DNA from 4 places in the Microbacterium sp. NPDC060117 genome. Region 3 is predicted to be linked to each of the others. Evidence: predicted binding sites of a transcription regulator. Region 3 holds the regulator's gene; each other region holds the start of a gene.
The links. Region 3 encodes LexA, which represses DNA repair genes until DNA is damaged. Its sites were predicted from a motif close to TCGAACANNTGTTCGA; they were not measured.

Region 1 (4,419 bases), on a different contig from region 3:
ATGCACCGCGGCCGGACGGAGGAGCGCCCTGCTGTGCCGCGGGCGATCGGCGATCGCGGGCTCTCGGACGCGCTGCGGGCGCGGGCCACCGCCGAGCTCGACGCGATCGAGGAGCGCGAGATGCACCGCGGCCGGCACTGATGGCCAGGGCGAGGCCCGGGAGTGCATGTCGTCACGTCGATCCCGGGACTTCGGCGGATCCGGTACCTCAGGGGCGGATCCGGAAGCGCCTGCCGGCAGGCGAGTCCCGCGCGCTCTCAGACCTCGATCGAGAGCCAGCGACCGGTCCGCACGCGCAGTCCGAGGGTCGCCAGCCGTGCGCACAGGTACACGCCGAAGAACGCGACGGCGAGCCAGATCAGGCCCGCGACGCCGCTCACCCCGGTGGCGGCGATGATCGCGAGCACTGGCAGGAACGGGACGAGGTTCAGGCCGCCGGCGACGGCGAGGTAGCGGGCGTCCCCGGCACCCATGAGCACCCCGTCGAGCACGAACACGATGCCGGCGATCGGCTGGGCGACCGCGAGCACGATGAGGGCGGGCTGGATCAGTGCCGCGAGGTCCGGGTCGCCCGTGAAGGCGAGCCCGATGACGGCGGACAGTGCGGCGATGAGGGCTCCGACGATCACACCGAACCAGGCGCCCCAGGCGACCGTGCGGGCGAGCACGTGCCGGGCTCCGTTCGGATCGGCGGCACCCAGGCTCTTGCCGATGAGGGCCTGTGCGGCGATCGCGAGGGCGTCGAGCGCGAAGGCCGCCGCGGAGAACACGGTGAAGACCACCTGCCAGCCGGCGAGCTCGCGCGTGCCGATGCCGGTCGCGATGCCCACCGTCGCGAGCAGCGCCACGCGCAGGCTCACGGTGCGCAGGAACAGCCAGCCGCCGGAGCGCGCAGATCCGCGGATCCCGCTCAGTTCGGGGGCGACCGAGGCCTCGTGCCTGCGCGCCAGGCGTCCGATCACGAGCACGTACGCGCCGACCATGCCCCATTGCGCCACGACCGTGCCGAAGGCGGATCCGGCGATGCCCCAGCCGAAGCCGTAGATGAAGAGCCAGTTCAGCAGCGCATTCGCGGCGAAGCCGATGCCCGCGATCCACAGCGGGGTGACGGTGTCCTGCATGCCGCGCAGCAGGCCGGTCGCCGCGTAGACGACGAGCATCGCGGGCAGCCCCCACATGGAGGGCGCGAGGTAGGCGGCCGCCTGCGCCGCGACCGCCGGGGTCGCGCCGAAGAGCGGGATCACCGCGGGGGTGAGCAGAGACCCGATCACCGCGAGCACGGCACCGAGGCCGAGCGCGAGCCACATCCCGTCGATGCCCACCGACACGGCGTCGCCGTGCTCGCCGGCGCCGAACCGCCGCGCGACGGCGGGTGTGGTCGAGTAGGCGAGGAAGATCATCAGTCCGACGATGGTCTGCAGGATCGCCGATGCGATGCCGAGTCCAGCGAGGGGCGTGGTGCCGAGGTGCCCGACGAGCGCCGCATCGACCATGAGGAACGCGGGCTCTGCCACGAGCGCTCCGAGGGCCGGCACGGCCAGGCGGATGATCTCGCGGTTCAAGGTCGGCGCCGGGTTCGAGCGTGGCGCACCGCGCGGGGTGTCGCCCGGGTGCGGGTTCGGCGTGGGAGAGGGCACCGTACGAGCCTAGGGGCGCGGGGCGACACGGGTACCGGCGTCGCTCTGCGCTCCGGGTGGGGCGAGGTCATCCGGGGGCCGAGCGCAAACCGGGCGAGCCGAAGTCATCCGGGGGGGCGATCAGGGAAGGCCGAGCGCCGAACCTGGGTGGGCCGAAGTCATCCGGGGATGGGACCTACCCGGGTGGGCCGAGCGCGTCGGCGAGTGTTCGGCGGGCGTGCTGCGGGTCGCCGCCGCGGGTGCGCGGGCGGTGCCAGGCGCCGTGCGGATCCCACCACTGCGGTCCGCGGATCTCGGGGACGCCACGGCTCATACGGATCCGCCATCCGGAGACCTCGAGGGTGCGGTGGTGATGCCAGCAGAGGGCGACGCCGTTGCTGGTGTGCGTCGGACCGCCGTCGGCATGCTCCTGGACGTGATGGATCTCGCACCAGGTGGCGGGGACGTGACAGCCGGGGATCACGCACTCCCGGTCCCGCAGGTGGATGGCTCGGCGCTGGATCGCGGTGAAGATCCGGGCGGTCGTTCCGATCGACACGATCTGGCCGCGTCCGTCGAACAGGACTCGTTGGACGCCCCCGGCGCAGGCCGTGTGCCGGGCGACGGACAGGGGCACGTCGTCGCCGGTGCCTTCGATGAACGCCCGCCCGTGTCCGGCGGCGTAGTCAGCGGCAGTGACGGAGACGACCAGGGTCGGCGCGGCGCCGCCGAGGTCGGGGACGGCCCCAGACGCGGCTGCGGCGTGCAGGATCGCGGCAAGGTTGTCGTGGTTCCGCTGGGCCGGAGTGCGCGGATCGTCCGGGACGGGGAGCCCGTCGACGAGATCCGGATCCGAACCCATCGCGGGACCAGGATCCGCAGCACCAGCCGGATCGGCGTCTTCCGGCTCGAAGGCGACCGCGCCGGAGCCGAGGTTCGGGGAACTGTCCGCGGCGGGGTTGTTGAACGCGTCCATCAGTCGCTGGATCAGCCCGGCGATTTCGGGTAGCGCATGCCCGCCGAACGGGTGCGTGCCGTCATGGAGCTTCCCGATCCAGAAACTGCGGGACCGGTCCGCCTTTGCGTCGTCGGGTTCGGCGCCATCCGGGTCGAGGGCGAGCATCAGCGCCCGCGCGTAGTCGGCGAGCTCGTCCGTCGATGGAGCCGGCCCGGCGTTGCCGTGTTCATCGGGCAGGTCGAGTCCGCGCGCGGTGTTCGCCAGCAGCGCGTCCACAGCCTCCCGCTCATCCGGGCCGATGCGGGTGCCGGCGCGTTCCACCGGTCCGATCGCGGCGAGCAGACCCGTGACCGAGAGCTGGCCGTCTCGCAGTGCCCGCCCGAGCTGCTCGTAGCGGGCCGCGGCGTGCTCGCCCGAGGAGAGCAGGAAGTCCTTCCCCACGGCATCGGCGGCCCGCACATACCGACGTGCGGTGCCCGCGTCGACCCGCAGCGCCCGCCGGGTCAGCTCCGTCACGTCGCGGCAGCCGGCCAGAGTGGTGATCTTCTCCGACGGCAACCCGGTGTCGCGATGTCGCGCTCGCGCCACGACGGTGGTGATCGCCGCGTCCAGCAGGCGCTGCACCTGCCCGCACTCGCGCAGGATCCGGATCGTCTCCGCATCCTCCATGCCATCGAACTGAGAGTCGAGCTCACCCCGCACACTCGTCTGCTGGAGCAGGTGCTGCACCTGCTCCAGAGCCTCGCGCATCGGGGATGTCATACCCTCATTCAACTCCTGGCCACCGACATTCGAAGGCCTGATCAAGCGGAAAAACGAACTCTGTGGAGAACGGTTTCGGATCCACTCCTGTGGAGGACGATTCGGAGGTTTTCGTGGTCGCGGGGCACGGTTCTCAGGCTCCGAAATTCGCAGTTCGTGACCACCGAAGCGGAGGACGGATCGAGCGAACAGACGCGCGAGCGAACGGACGGAACGGCGAAGGAGGAGCGTGCGGGCGGACGAGCGGACGGGCGGACGAGCGGACGAAGAGCAGGCGTATGGACGAGGAGACGCACCGACGAGCGGGCGAACGACGGACGGCGAGCAAGGCACCGACGAGTGGGCGAAGGCGCGCGCGGAAGGCCTGAATGAGGGAGAGGAGCCCGACCCCGCGACGCCTCCGCCCCCGTAGTCTGGGAGGACCCGAGGTCCGACCAGAACCGGAGGAGCGTCATGACGGACGAAGAGCACAGGCGTCGCTCGCACGCCGAGCGCCTGCTGAGCCGCACACCCGCGGACCCCACCGCGCCACCCACTGCGCCACCGGCGGTCCTGAACGCCGAGACGATGCCGGCCATCGTCGAGACCGCGATCCAGGTGGCGATCCGCCAGGGACAGTTCGACGACCTCCCTGGTGCAGGCAAGCCCATCCCCGGGCTCGGCGACCACCACGATCCGGACTGGTGGATCCGGCGCAAGATCGAACGAGAGAAGCTCACCGGCCTCGGCCCACCCGCGCTCATGCTGCGCGTGGAGGATCGTGAGCTCGACGCGCAGCTCGACTCCCTGCGGCGCGAGACCGATGTGCGCGCTGTGGTGGAGGACTTCAACCGCCGTGTGATCGAGGCCAGGCGGCAGCTCCTCGGCGGGCCGCCGGTGGTCACGAAGCCCCGTGACGTCGAGACCGAGATCGCGGCGTGGAGAGAGCGCCGGGAGTCTGCGGCTATCGCGGATCCGGATCCCATCGCGACGACGAAGAAGCGCTGGTTCCGCAAGGCCTGACGGATCACCCCGGATCCGGTCTCGAATCCGGGGACCTCCGATACCGGATCCGGCGGAAGGACGAGTTCGCCTGTCGCCAAT
Region 2 (4,419 bases), on a different contig from region 3:
GTCCTCGTCGTAGCGGCGCAGACCCGCCACCTTGGACCGCGCGTAGTCGAGTGCCCGTTCGGCATCGTCGTCATCCAGAACCGAGAGCGCCTCGTCGGCGATCTCCCGCGGAATCCCGCGCTGACTGAGCGTGCGCGCGATCGCCACACGTCCCTGACCCTTGCGCTCGGAACCCGCGGTCACGAGGAGCTCGGCAAGGGATGCGTCGTCGAGATACCCGCGCTGCTCGAACTGCTCGATGAGGAGCGTGCGCTCGTCGGCCGGAACGCCGTTCTCGCGCAGGACGTCGCGCGCTTCCATGCTCGAGAGCTGCTTGGAGCGGAGCTTCCGCACCAGCAGCTCGCTCGCCTCGGCGAGCGGATCGCCCGATGTCGAGGCGTCCCCGGTCCCGTGACGGCCGATGGCCCGCAGCCCTCGTCGACCAGGAGAGGATGCCGCGCGATCGGAAGCCCCTGTGTCTTCCGGCGCCAGCGCGGCAGCGGCAGGATGCCGGGAGCTGGGACCGCGACGCTCGGCCGCGGACTCCTCGGCCCAGGTCGACCGCCACTCCGCCTCGGTGGACGGCGCGGCCGACACCGGGGCCGAGGGGCGCGACCGCTCGGACCCCTCGGGCCCGGCCGTCGCACCGCGGCCGCCGAACAGCGGGATCACCGGGGCGAGGCGGCCTTCCTCGGACGCCGCCCCGCCCCTCTCGTCACTCACGTCTCACTCCGACCGCTGAGCGTCGTCGAGACGCATGTCAGGCCGGACGCCGCTGGGCGAGCTCATCGGCCGCCCCCGCAGCGGGAGCCGCCGCACCGCCGATGCCGAGCTTCTGCTTGATCTGCGTCTCGATCGTCTCGGCGATGTCGGGGTTCTTGAGCAGGAAGTTGCGCGCGTTCTCCTTGCCCTGGCCGAGCTGGTCGCCATCATAGGTGTACCAGGCACCGGACTTCTTCACGATGCCGTGGTCGACGCCGAAGTCGATCAGGCTGCCCTCGCGGGAGATGCCGACGCCGTAGAGGATGTCGAACTCGGCCTGCTTGAACGGCGGGGCCATCTTGTTCTTCACGACCTTGACCCTGGTGCGGTTTCCGACCGCCTCCGTGCCGTCCTTCAGCGTCTCGATGCGGCGGATGTCGAGACGGACCGACGCGTAGAACTTCAGCGCCTTGCCGCCCGCGGTGGTCTCCGGAGAACCGAAGAACACGCCGATCTTCTCGCGCAGCTGGTTGATGAAGATCATCGTGGTGTTGGTCTGGTTCAGGCCACCCGTGAGCTTTCGCAATGCCTGCGACATCAGTCGAGCCTGCAGGCCGACGTGCGAGTCGCCCATCTCGCCCTCGATCTCCGCGCGCGGCACCAGAGCGGCCACGGAGTCGATGACGATGAGATCGATGGCACCCGAGCGCACCAGCATGTCGGCGATCTCGAGCGCCTGCTCACCGGTGTCCGGCTGGGAGACCAGCAGCGCGTCGATGTCGACGCCGAGCTTCTTGGCGTACTCGGGGTCGAGGGCGTGCTCCGCGTCAACGAACGCGGCGATGCCGCCGGCGCGCTGGGCGTTGGCGATCGCGTGCAGAGTCAGCGTGGTCTTACCCGAGGACTCCGGGCCGTAGATCTCGACGATGCGACCACGCGGCAGCCCGCCGACGCCGAGCGCGACGTCGAGCGCGATGGAGCCGGTGGGGATGACCGCGACAGGGGCGCGCTCATCACTGCCCAGCCGCATGACCGAGCCCTTTCCGAACTGCTTGTCGATCTGGGCGAGGGCGGTCTCGAGGGACTTCTCGCGGTCTGCGGGAGAGGGCATGACGTGCTCCTTCGTGGTCGTGAACTGCCGCCTGTAGGCTGTCGCGGCCACCCCGGCTGGGGCGAGCTCTCCGACAAGGCGTATGACCTCGTGGTCATGTCGAACACGCTAGGAGGAGCCACCGACATTCGGTCGGAGTCCCCGCGAACGGTTCAGAATCTGCTCACGAGATCATCTGTGCAGGACGATACGCGCATCTCGAACATGTCTTCGACGACACGCCGATGAGATCACGAAGCGGATCGAACACCGGACGATCGGACCGGACCGGACTCAGCGCCGCCGGGGCTCCAGACGCCCCGCGCCGTACCGCCGCGACTCGGGCACGTCCAGCTCCGCGCACAGCGCCAGCCAAACGTCCCGCGGGGGCACCCCCGCTTCCATGGCCTGCGCGGCCGTGCGACCGCCGACGTCCCTCAGCACGAGATCCGCGACGAGGGCGCCACCGCGTGATCCGAACTCTGCATCGACCGCTCGGAGGAACTCGCTACGTCGCATCCGTCAGCGCAGCGACAGCTCGGACTCGACCGACGCCACCAGTTCGTCAGGAACGACATCCGGGATGACCTGCAGCCCCTCGAGCTCGGCGATCCGGTCGCCGACCTCGCGCATGATGGTGGAGATGGGCACGTCGAGCGCCTCGGCCACGGAGGCGAGGATCTCGCTGGAGGCTTCCTTCTGTCCGCGCTCGACCTCACTGAGGTACCCGAGCGCGACGGACGCCTTGCCTGCGACCTGGCGGAGCGTGCGGCCCTTCTGCAGACGGAAGTCCCGCAGCACGTCACCGATCTCCTGTCGTACGAGAATCATCGGGACCTCCTCTCCCCCATCGCCCGGCCCCAAGCGCCGGATCGGATGGTCAGTCTAACCCGACCTGTCGGGATCGACACTACTGTTTCGTTCTGTGCATTGAATGTGAGCACACTCGACTCAACTTCGTGGAGAAGCACTCTTATTCCCGGTCGTCCCGAGCCGGCTCGCCAGCATCGATCCCGCTCCCGGTGACCGCCGCGAGGATCACCCCGAGGGCCGCCTGGACCGTCGCCGCACGGATGGCGGATCGGTCCCCGTCGAACATGAACGCGTGCCCGGTCGTGCGATCCGCCACGCTCACTCCGATGTGCACCGTGCCGACCTTCTGACCGCCCTGCGCAGTGGGCCCCGCGACGCCTGTCGTCGAGACGCCGACGTCCGCCGCGCGCCCGTCCACGGCCAGCGCCGCGCGGACACCGGACGCCATCTGCTGCGCGACCTCCGGATCCACGGGACCGTGCGCGGCGAGCAGCGCCGGGTCGACGCCCAGGACGGAGGCTTTGATCGGAGTCGCGTAGGCGACGACCGCGCCGTTGAGCACGTCCGACGCCCCCGGGATCGCCACGAGTGCCGCCGACAGCGCGCCGCCGGTGAGCGATTCGGCGACGGCCAGCGTCATCCCGCGCTCCCGCAGCGCATCGAGGGCGGCAGCCGCGGCGCGATGCGTGGCATCGGACATCAGGACGTCGCACCTCGGTCTGCGCGGGATCCACGCACCTGCGCAACGACGTAGTCGATGCCGCTCAGGATCGTCAGGATGAGGGCGATCACCATCAGCACGGTGGTCGTGATCGACCACACCGGCATTCCGATCCAGACATGCAGCGGCAGCAGCGCCCAGGACAGGGCGACGGCCTGCACCGTCGTCTTGATCTTGCCCATCCATGCGGCGGCGACGACGTGCTCCTTGACGATCATGAAGCGGTGCACGGTGATGCCCCACTCCCGCACCAGGATGACGAGCACGAGCCACCACCACACCTCGCCGAGGATCGCGAGGCCGATGAAGCCCGCTCCGGTGAGCAGCTTGTCGGCGATCGGATCCCAGAGCTTGCCGAAGTCGCTGACCAGGTCGTACTTGCGGGCCAGATAGCCGTCCACCCAGTCGGTCGAGATCGCCAGGATGAACAGCCCCGCCGCGACCCACCTCAGTGCGGGCTGCGCCGCTCCGTCCGCGCCTCCCAGCAGCAGGAGCACGAAGAAGACGACGGCGAGCGGGATGCGGGCGACCGTGATCGCGTTCGGCAGCTGGCGCGGAATCGACATCAGTCGCGCCCCGTCAGGCCCCAGGCATCCTCGTCGGGCTCCGCTTCGACCTCGGGAAGCCCGCGGTACTGCGCCTCGAGCGGATCCTCACCGTAGCGGTCGTCGGTGCCGTAGGACGGCGCAGGCATCGGGGCGGCAGGACGCGGCGGCATCACGGCTGCGGGCATCGGCGCGGCGGCCGCCGGTGCAGGAGGTGCAGGAGCGGACGGCGCATCGTCGCCGCGCAACTTGGCCAGCACCCCGGGCAGCTGCTCGGGAGTGACCAGGACGTCGCGCGCCTTGGACCCCTCGGACGGGCCGACGATCTCGCGCGACTCGAGCAGATCCATGAGCCGGCCCGCCTTGGCGAAGCCGACCCGCAGCTTGCGCTGCAGCATCGACGTGGAGCCGAACTGCGAGGAGACGATGAGCTCAGCGGCGGCGAGGAGCAGCTCGAGGTCGTCGCCGATGTCCTCGTCGACTTCCTTCTTCTTGCCCTCGACGGCCTCGGCCACGTCGGGCCGGTACTCCGGGCGCGCCTGTCCGGTCACGTGCTTGACGACCGCGTC
Region 3 (4,419 bases):
CATCGGCCGTCGCCGTGAGCTCAAGAAGGCCGTCGAGGCGTTCTGGGCCGGACGGATCGACGAGGCCGAGCTCGAGCGCACCGCTGCGGAGCTGCGCGCGACGACGCGCGAGCGTCTCGCCGTGCAGGGCCTGGGCCGTGCCGACTCCGCGATCCCCGAGTCGTTCTCGTTCTACGACCAGGTGCTCGACGCCGCCGTCACCGTGGGCGCGATCCCGGCGCGCTTCGAGGACCTGCGCTCCGCCGACGGAACCATCGGGCTGCCGGCGTACTTCACCATCGCACGCGGCGAGGGTGAGCGCGCGCCGCTCGAGATGACCAAGTGGTTCGACACGAATTACCACTACCTCGTGCCCGAGATCGGCCCGGACACCGTCTTCTCCCTCTCCAGCGACCGCATCGTGCGCCAGGTGCAGGAGGCGGCCGCGGCCGGCTTCCGTACCCGCCCCGTGATCGTCGGCCCCGTCACCTTCCTCGCGCTCGCCAAGGCGGCGGACGAGGCGCCCGAGGGCTTCGACCCGCTGTCCCGGCTCGATGACCTCATCCCGGTCTACGCCGAGCTGCTCGGTGCGCTCACGGCCGCCGGGGCGGAGTGGGTCCAGCTCGACGAGCCCGCGCTCGTGAGCGAGTCGCTGCCGTCGTCCGTGGCCGAGCTCGGCGCCGCCGCCGAGCGCGCCTACGCCGTCCTGGGCGGTCTGACCGAGCGCCCCGCCGTCTTCGTCGCCGCGCCCTACGCCGCGCTCGATGCGAACCTCGCGGTGCTCGCCGCCGCCCCGATCGAGGCCATCGGTCTCGACCTCGTGCGGGGCACCGTTCCCGCCGCCGTTCCGGGTCTCGCCGACAAGGTCCTCGTCGGCGGTGTGATCGACGGGCACAACATCTGGCGCGGCGACCTCGCGGCCGCCTTCGACACGCTCGAGGCGCTCCGTGGCCTCGGCGCCGCCGGCGTCTCCGCGTCGACCTCCACGTCGCTGCAGCACGTGCCCCACGACGTCGAGGACGAGTCGAAGCTCGACGCCCGCCTCGTGAGCTGGCTCGCCTTCGCCGACCAGAAGGTCGCGCAGGTCACGACCCTCGCGAAGGGCCTCGCCGAGGGGCGGGCCGCGATCGCCGGCGAGCTCGATGCCGCCTCCGCCGCCCTGGCGGACCGGCTCAGCGCCCCCGGCGTGCGCGTGGACGCCGTCCGCGCCCGCACTGCCGCGCTCACCGAGGCCGACTTCGACCGCGGCGACTACGACGCGCGCGTGGCAGCGCAGTCCATCGCTCTGGACCTGCCCGCGCTCCCGCTCACCACGATCGGGTCCTTCCCGCAGACCGGCGAGATCCGCCGCGCCCGCGCGCAGTTCACCAAGGGCGAGATCACGGCGGGCGAGTACGACGGGTTCCTCCGCGAGGAGATCGGTCGCGTCGTCGCGCTGCAGGAGGACCTGGGCCTGGACGTGCTCGTGCACGGCGAGCCCGAGCGCAACGACATGGTGCAGTACTTCGCCGAGAACCTCGACGGCTTCGACGTCACCGAGAACGGCTGGGTGCAGTCCTACGGATCCCGTGCCACCCGCCCGTCGATCCTCTGGGGTGACGTCTCGCGTCCGGCGCCGATCACCGTCGCCTGGTCGCAGTATGCGCAGTCCCTCACCGCGAAGCCGATGAAGGGCATGCTGACGGGGCCGGTCACGATCCTCGCCTGGTCGTTCGTGCGCGACGACCAGCCGCTCGCCGAGACCGCCAATCAGGTGGCTCTCGCGCTGCGCGACGAGATCGCGGACCTGGAGGCCGCAGGCATCGGCGTCATCCAGGTGGACGAGCCGGCGCTGCGCGAGCTGCTGCCGCTGAAGAAGGCCGACCAGCCGGCGTACCTGGACTGGTCCGTCGCCTCCTTCCGCCTCTCCACCGCGGGCGCCGAGACCGCCACGCAGGTGCACACGCACCTCTGCTACTCGGAGTTCGGCGTGGTCATCGACGCGATCCGGGCCCTCGACGCGGACGTCACCTCGATCGAGGCCGCCCGCAGCCGCATGGAGGTCGTCACCGACATCGCCGCGGCCGGCTTCGACCACGGCATCGGCCCGGGCGTCTACGACATCCACTCGCCGCGCGTCCCCGACGTGTCCGAGGTCGAGACGCTGCTGCGCCGCGCGGTCGAGGAGATCCCGACGCGCCAGCTCTGGGTCAACCCGGACTGCGGCCTGAAGACCCGCGGCTACGAGGAGACCAATGCCTCGCTGCGCAACATCGTCGAGGCCACCCGCCGCGTCCGCGAGGACGTGTCGGTCGCCGTCTGACCGGTCTGAGCCCGTCGAAGGGCCGTGAACGACGATGCCCTCCCGGATCCGTCCGGGAGGGCATCGTCGTCGTGCAGGGGATCAGACGGCGCGCAGCACCGCCACGACCTTGCCGAGCACCGTGGCGTCGTCGCCGAGGATCGGCTCGAACGCGCTGTTGCGGGGGAGCAGCCACACGTGGCCGTCTCGGCGGCGGAACGTCTTCACCGTGGCCTCGCCGTCGAGCATCGCGGCGACGATCTCACCGTTCTCCGCCGTGCCCTGAGAGCGCACCACCACCCAGTCGCCGTCGCAGATGGCGGCGTCGATCATCGACTCCCCTGAGACCTTCAGCATGAACAGGTCGCCCTTGCCGACCAGCTGGCGGGGGAGCGGGAAGATCTCCTCGACCTGCTGCTCCGCCGTGATCGGCACGCCGGCCGCGATCCGGCCCACGAGCGGCACGAGCGCCGCGTCGCCGACCGACGGAGCCGTGTCCGCGGGATTCTCCGTGGACGTGCCGGGAAGATCGATCAGGACCTCCATGGCGCGGGTCTTGCCGGCATCGCGGCGCAGATAGCCGCTGAGCTCGAGCTGGCCGAGCTGATGCGTCACGCTGCTCAGGGACTTGAGGCCCACGGCGTCGCCGATCTCGCGCATGCTCGGCGGATAGCCGTGCCGGGCGATCGAGGTCTGGATGACCTCGAGGATCGCCATCTGCTTCGCACTGAGGCTCTTGCGGCGCCGCGTCCGCGGGGCCTCGGAGCCGGGGGTCGCACCGTCGCTCATGCCATCTCCTTCGTGTGCGTCGTGCCCTCGCGGATCCGTGGGATCGGCATGGATTCGCGGGCGGCGATTCGAATGTCGGTGGTCCGTGATGGGGTCTTGTTATCGAAACCGTATCCGAGATCGGGGCGGAATCGATAGATCTGTTCGAGCGTGTCGGCAAGTCTTCGGAACTGATATTCGAAGAAGGCTTGACAGATGTTCGAACTCGAAAGTAGTTTCGGAACGTAGGTTCGCCTCTCCAGAGGCCCGGATTCGAAGATCCTCATCGGGGGATTCGGATCCGGGGAGGGGCGGACCGACACAGACACTGAGGAGAAGCACCATGAGCAGCATCACCTTCGCCGGTCAGGTTCCCGCCACGCGACTGCGGATCACCGCACGCGGTCGGCGCGTGCTCGCGGCGCTGGTCGCGCTCCCGGTGGCCGGTGCGATCGCGTTCGCGGCGCTGAGCAGCGGATCCGCGCTCGCCTCCGGTGAGCAGACGACGGGCAACACCTTCGCGACCGTCACCGTGCAGCCGGGCGACACCCTGTGGTCGATCGCGGGCGAGATTGCGCCGAACGCCGATCCGCGTGATGTCGTCGCCGAGATCTCCAAGCTGAACCTCGTCGACGGCGGTGTGATCGAGGTCGGACAGCACCTGGCGATCCCGGCGCAGTACGGCTCGGCCGGGCGCTGACAGCAGCCCGGCTTCGGCGTCGCTCAGCAACCGCGGTCATCTGTGTCCTGGCACACGGCGCAGCCGCCTAGCATGGCAGGGTGACTGTCTCGCTCGACGACTTACCCCTTCGTGACGATCTCCGCGGGTTGCGCCCGTACGGTGCCCCGCAGGCACCGCTGCCTGTGGCGCTGAACGTGAACGAGAACACGCATCCGGTGCCGGAGCAGGTGGCGAGCGACATCCTCGATGACATCGCGGTGGCGCTGCGTGACGTCAACCGCTACCCGGATCGTGAGTTCACCGCGCTCCGCGAGGGGTTCGCAGGTTACCTCGGTCATGACCTCACCGCCGCGAACATCTGGGCCGGCAACGGATCGAACGAGGTCCTGCAGCACATCCTGCAGGCCTTCGCCGGTCCGGGGCGCACCGTGTTCGGGTTCGCACCGACCTATTCGATGTATCCGCTGCTCACCCAGGGCACCGGAGCGGCATGGATCGCCGGCACCCGGCACCCGGACTACGAGCTCACCGTCGACGAAGCGGTGGCGCAGGTCTTGGAGCACGATCCGGACGTGATCCTGCTGTGCGCGCCGAACAACCCGACGGGCACGCCGCTCCCGCTCGACGTGATCGAAGCGGTCTACGAGGCGGCGCGCGGCATCGTGATCGTGGATGAGGCGTACCAGGAGTTCGCCCCGAAGGATTCGCC
Region 4 (4,419 bases), on a different contig from region 3:
GGCCCGAGATCACCAGCGCCTCGTCGGCGCGGGCGACCTTGATCCAGCTGCGTGCGAGCAGCAGCACGACGAGAAGGACGATGACGACGCCGACGATCGCGGCGCCGATGATGATGAGCAACCCGACGAGGGCGGCGGGGTCCATATGCACTCCTGTGTTCTCCGGTCGCCCTGGGTGAGGGCGTCACGAACGACTATGCCAGAGCCTATGAAGCAGCCGTGAACGGTGGTGGGCCGCGCCGTCGGGGCGCGGAGTGATTCCCGACCCCCCTCAGGCCGCGAGGTCGAAGCGTGCTCTGCCCCCGAGCCGTGGTGTGCGGCCGGGATCGACGTGAGGGGGCGGGATGAACCAGACCCGGCTGCGCTTGCCCTTGCCTTCGATCCGGATCTCCCAGTCGTTGTCGTGGATGCGATGGTGGCAGCTCTCGCAGAGCAGGATCCCGTTCTCGAGGTCCGTGGGTCCGGCGTCGCGTCTCCACCAGCGGATGTGATGGGCTCGGGTCATCGACGGCGGCAGCCCGCACATCGCGCAGCCTCCGTCGCGCTCGGCGAGGGCGAGGCGTTGTGCGGTGGTGAAGAACCGCAGTCGCCGGCCGTAGTCGAGGACCTCGCTGTCCGTTCCGAGCACGCAGGGGATGATTCCGCCGCTCGCGGCGAGCTGTCGGGCGGCGCCGATGCTGAGCGGCAGATCGGATCCGTCGATCGTGGCGTAGCCGGTGCCGTCGGTGAGGTCGTTCAGGTCGACCCGCACCACCACGGTCGCACCCGCCAGAGCGGGGGCGTCGTTCTCGCAGCCGAGCGCGTGGGCGCAGATCGCGCTGAGCGCCTCAGCGCGCAACGCCGCGACGGAGCGATGGTCGACATCGGACGCGTCCGGGTCCAGCTGACCCTTCTGGGCTGCGAACAGCGCCGACACGTATCCGTTCACAGCGGCGACGATCGGGGCCCCGTGAGCGGCGTCGAAGTCGCCGTCGAGATGGATCCGGCCGTCGCGCTCGTAGAGGGACAGCGTCTGGCGGTCACGCTGATCCTGTTCGCGCGGGGCGACGCCATCCGGGTCCAGCCACGCCTCGGCGCGGGTGACCAGCCGACGTACATCGTCGTGGGACAGGCCTGCAGCCCTGTCGACCAGCAGCTGCTCGGCTTCGATCGTCCGCGTCGATCCGATCTTCAGGCGCACCCTGTCGAGAAGCGCGATGATCACCGCGACGGCCTGAGCGCTCAGCGCACCGGAGGAGAGGGCTTGCTGCGCCGCCGGGTACTTCGCCGGCACCGGTTCCCCGACCAGGTTCGTGCGCGGTGCCGTCGCTTCGCCGACCTTCACCAGTCGTGATGCGTCGCCCGTGGTCGCACCGGTCGTCGTGGCGATCAGCTGTGCGGCGTTGCGGAACCCCTGCTCCTTCGCCATCGACTCCGCGCCCAACTCGGTGCGGGACTCATGAGCCACGCAGGCGGCGACTTCGGCGAGCATCGCGCCGGATCGGCGATGCAGAAGCCCGAGTGCCTCCGTGACAGCCATCAGCTGAGTGCGCGAGAGCGCACCCGCCTCACCGGCGCCACCCCACACCTCATCGAGATGCTGCAGCGCCTCGTGCAGGGGATGGAGATGTCCGGTCATGCATCGATTCTACGCCGGGCGACAACAAGATTCAAACATATATACGAATCTGTGGACAAGTCGCCCGCTCTTGAGTGTGTGAGGAATGAGTGCTGAAGGAGCTATCTTTCGCACCTTTGACCGAAGTCAGCGCTTGCGCAGCTTCTCCGCCAGCGTCGTCAGTGTGCGCAGTTCCTCGTCGTCCAGGGTCGACATGCGCTCGGCGATGGAGCGTCCGTGCGCGGTTGCGAGCTGGCGGAAGGCGCGCCTTCCCGCTTCCGTCGCGTGCACGAGGGATCCGCGTCCGTCCTCCGGATCCGGGCACTTCTCGAGCAGTCCGCGAGCGACCATCCGGTCGACGAGTCGCGAGACGCTCGGCTGGCTGATCAGCATGTTCGCCGTGACCTCGCGCAGGCGCGCCGTGTGGGATGCGCAGCGGGTGACGGTGAGCAGCACGTCGTACTCGGCTGCCGAGAGTTCGGCGCCGTCGAAGTCGGTCGACATCTCGGTGAAGATCTCGTGCTGGGCGCGGAAGAGGGTCTCCCACGCGGCCAAGGCCAGCTTCCGGTCGCTCATCGCCTCAGGATATCCGCCCGCGCGGACAGGGGGCCGCGCGCAGTAAAGGCCGGTCGGAGAGGCTCCCGACCGGCCTTTGTCCCTTGCACCAAGAGTGTCCTGCAATCACATGCGGTGAGAGCCACAGCAAACTTTCACCGTGCGATCACTGTATAACGGCGGGGTAACGAATGCAACGGTTTGGTCACGGTCTGGGTGGATTCATAAGAAGGGATCGACTGTCTGGTGTCGTCGGGGATGCGCCGCGCCGCCGCATCCGGGAGATCGCCCCTGGGAGGAGCCCGACAGCCGCGCCCACGACCACCGCGAGGATCGCGAGCACGGTGACACGGGTCGGGAATCCGCCGCCGGCGGGCAGCGCCGGGAGCGGGTACTCGATGTACTTGGCTGCGGTCGTGGCGACGGAGCGCCCTTCCGTACGGGCGATGTCGGCAAGCACCGGATCGAAGCTGGTGTTGCCGCCATTCGCGGTCGCGGCGGGAACGAACACGGGCACTCCGGGTGCGGCCTGGGTGAGCTGTGACGACGTGACGCCGGGGATGACGAGGCGGTCGATGGGACCGGCGTCGGTGATCGGGGTGGCGAGCAGTGTCATCCCGTGGCGGGTGGTGACCTCGCCCGTCTCGGCGACAGGGATGACGTGGGCGGTGAACGCGGCGCCGCCGTACAGCTCGGCGGCGGCGGCGACGTCGATCTCGTCGACGCCGGGAGTGAGGCCGAGGCCGTAGCGCGGTTGCCCCCAGGGGAGCGTGGCGCCGAGCACGTACGGGTAGTCGGCCGGTGAGACGGTGTTCACGGGAATGTCGGTTCCGCCCTCGGGCTGCCAGTGGGGATATCGGACGTCATCGGCGATGCGCACGGCCTCTGCGGTGCCGGCGAGCCGCTGTACGACGTGCAGGCTCGCGGCGATGCCGGAGCTCACTCCGGCGGTGGTGAGGACGTTTCCGTCCTCGACCCAGCGCTGGCGACTGATCCAGGTCGTCTCCGGATGAGTCGCCCTCATGTCGTCGAGGTCGGACCAGAACGAGGTGGCCCTGCGTCCGTCGAGTACGGCGGTCTCGACGAGCACTCGGGCGCCGGCGCATACCCCCATCACCGTGCGGTCCGAGGCGTGCGCGGTCTCGATAAAGGCCCGAAGGTCGGCTTCCTCGGTCGCAGCAGGATCGCTGATCGCCGGGACGACAACCAGATCCGGAAGGGTGAGCCGCCCCGAGGCGTAGTCCTCGTACGCGGCATCCGGCACGACGGTGAGCCCGCCGGACAGTGCGACCGGTGCGCGGGACGAGGAGACCGTGCGGACGTCGAACCGTTCCGAGGCTGCGAAGACCCCGTACGGGCCCATCGCATCGGTAGCGACGGTTCCGTGTCGCCCCAGCAGGACCGCCACCTTGATCCGGTCGCCCTGCGCCGGCTCGGTCGTGCTCGCCGCGGTCGGCGGGCGCGTGGGCTCGAGGGCGGAGAAGTCGCGAGCCATGGTCGTGGCGAAGCCGGCTCCGGCGATGCCGGCGAGGGTGGCGGCGCCGAGGACGAGGCCGCTGACCGTGAGGAGGGCGCGACGAAGGACGGTATGCATGCAGGGCTCCGGGAGAAGAGAAGAGAAGAGAAGAGACGGGGAAGAGGGCGAGCGCGGGATCAGCGGCGCACGGCGTTGCGGTAGGCCCGCGGTGAGACGCCCTTGACCTGCCGGAAGGCGCGCCGAAGCTGACGGGGATCGCCGTATCCGCAGGCGAGCGAGATGTCTTCGATGGACAGGTGGGTGGAGGACAACAGGGTCTTGGCGTGACCGATCCGGAGCGTCTGCTGATACTGCAACGGCGTCATACCGATCGTGCGCACGAAGTGGTCGGTCAGCGTTCGAGGGGCGACATGAACCGCGGCGGCGAGCTCGGCGAGCGTGTGGCGTCCGGCGAAATCGTCGGACAGAAGCTGCTGGACCGCTTGCACCTCGGGCACGACATGGTCGCGCAGCTCGACGAAGGGACTGGTCGGCACTTCCGCTCCGTTGCGCCGGAGGTACACCACCAGCTCGCGCGCGACGCGGGCGGCGAGGGCCGAGCCGTGATCGCGCTCGACGATGGCCAGCGCGAGATCGATCCCCGAGGCGATGCCGGCGCTGCTGAGGACCGGCCCGTCCATCACGAAGAGGACGTCATCGATGACCCGCGCCCGAGGGTAGCGATCGCGCAGATGCTCGAGCACGCTCCAGTGCGCGGTGCACCGGCGTCCGTCGAGCAGGCCGGCCTCGC

Region 1: the regulator LexA is predicted to act here: its motif matches at 3,366-3,381, upstream of ACFWCK_RS13425 (DUF222 domain-containing protein).
Region 2: the regulator LexA is predicted to act here: its motif matches at 1,991-2,006, upstream of recA (recombinase RecA).
Region 4: the regulator LexA is predicted to act here: its motif matches at 1,650-1,665, upstream of ACFWCK_RS04035 (DUF222 domain-containing protein).

What each region holds. Positions count from the first base shown of each region.
Region 1 covers NZ_JBHWXR010000003.1:358,881-363,299, reverse strand. The annotation lists gene ACFWCK_RS13435 (hypothetical protein) at 1-141, shown strand, start outside; gene ACFWCK_RS13430 (MATE family efflux transporter) at 258-1,562, opposite strand; gene ACFWCK_RS13425 (DUF222 domain-containing protein) at 1,813-3,336, opposite strand; gene ACFWCK_RS13420 (DUF1992 domain-containing protein) at 3,790-4,338, shown strand.
Region 2 covers NZ_JBHWXR010000002.1:873,961-878,379, forward strand. The annotation lists gene ACFWCK_RS10375 (regulatory protein RecX) at 1-702, opposite strand, end outside; gene recA (recombinase RecA) at 740-1,792, opposite strand; gene ACFWCK_RS10385 (DUF3046 domain-containing protein) at 2,066-2,290, opposite strand; gene ACFWCK_RS10390 (helix-turn-helix domain-containing protein) at 2,294-2,602, opposite strand; gene ACFWCK_RS10395 (CinA family protein) at 2,745-3,284, opposite strand; gene pgsA (CDP-diacylglycerol--glycerol-3-phosphate 3-phosphatidyltransferase) at 3,284-3,871, opposite strand; gene ACFWCK_RS10405 (DNA translocase FtsK) at 3,871-4,419, opposite strand, start outside.
Region 3 covers NZ_JBHWXR010000004.1:756,323-760,741, forward strand. The annotation lists gene metE (5-methyltetrahydropteroyltriglutamate--homocysteine S-methyltransferase) at 1-2,281, shown strand, start outside; gene lexA (transcriptional repressor LexA) at 2,363-3,049, opposite strand; gene ACFWCK_RS19180 (hypothetical protein) at 3,046-3,315, opposite strand; gene ACFWCK_RS19185 (LysM peptidoglycan-binding domain-containing protein) at 3,372-3,728, shown strand; gene ACFWCK_RS19190 (histidinol-phosphate transaminase) at 3,809-4,419, shown strand, end outside.
Region 4 covers NZ_JBHWXR010000001.1:890,668-895,086, reverse strand. The annotation lists gene ACFWCK_RS04040 (SPFH domain-containing protein) at 1-145, opposite strand, end outside; gene ACFWCK_RS04035 (DUF222 domain-containing protein) at 272-1,618, opposite strand; gene ACFWCK_RS04030 (MarR family winged helix-turn-helix transcriptional regulator) at 1,745-2,173, opposite strand; gene ACFWCK_RS04025 (DJ-1/PfpI family protein) at 2,358-3,746, opposite strand; gene ACFWCK_RS04020 (GlxA family transcriptional regulator) at 3,806-4,419, opposite strand, start outside.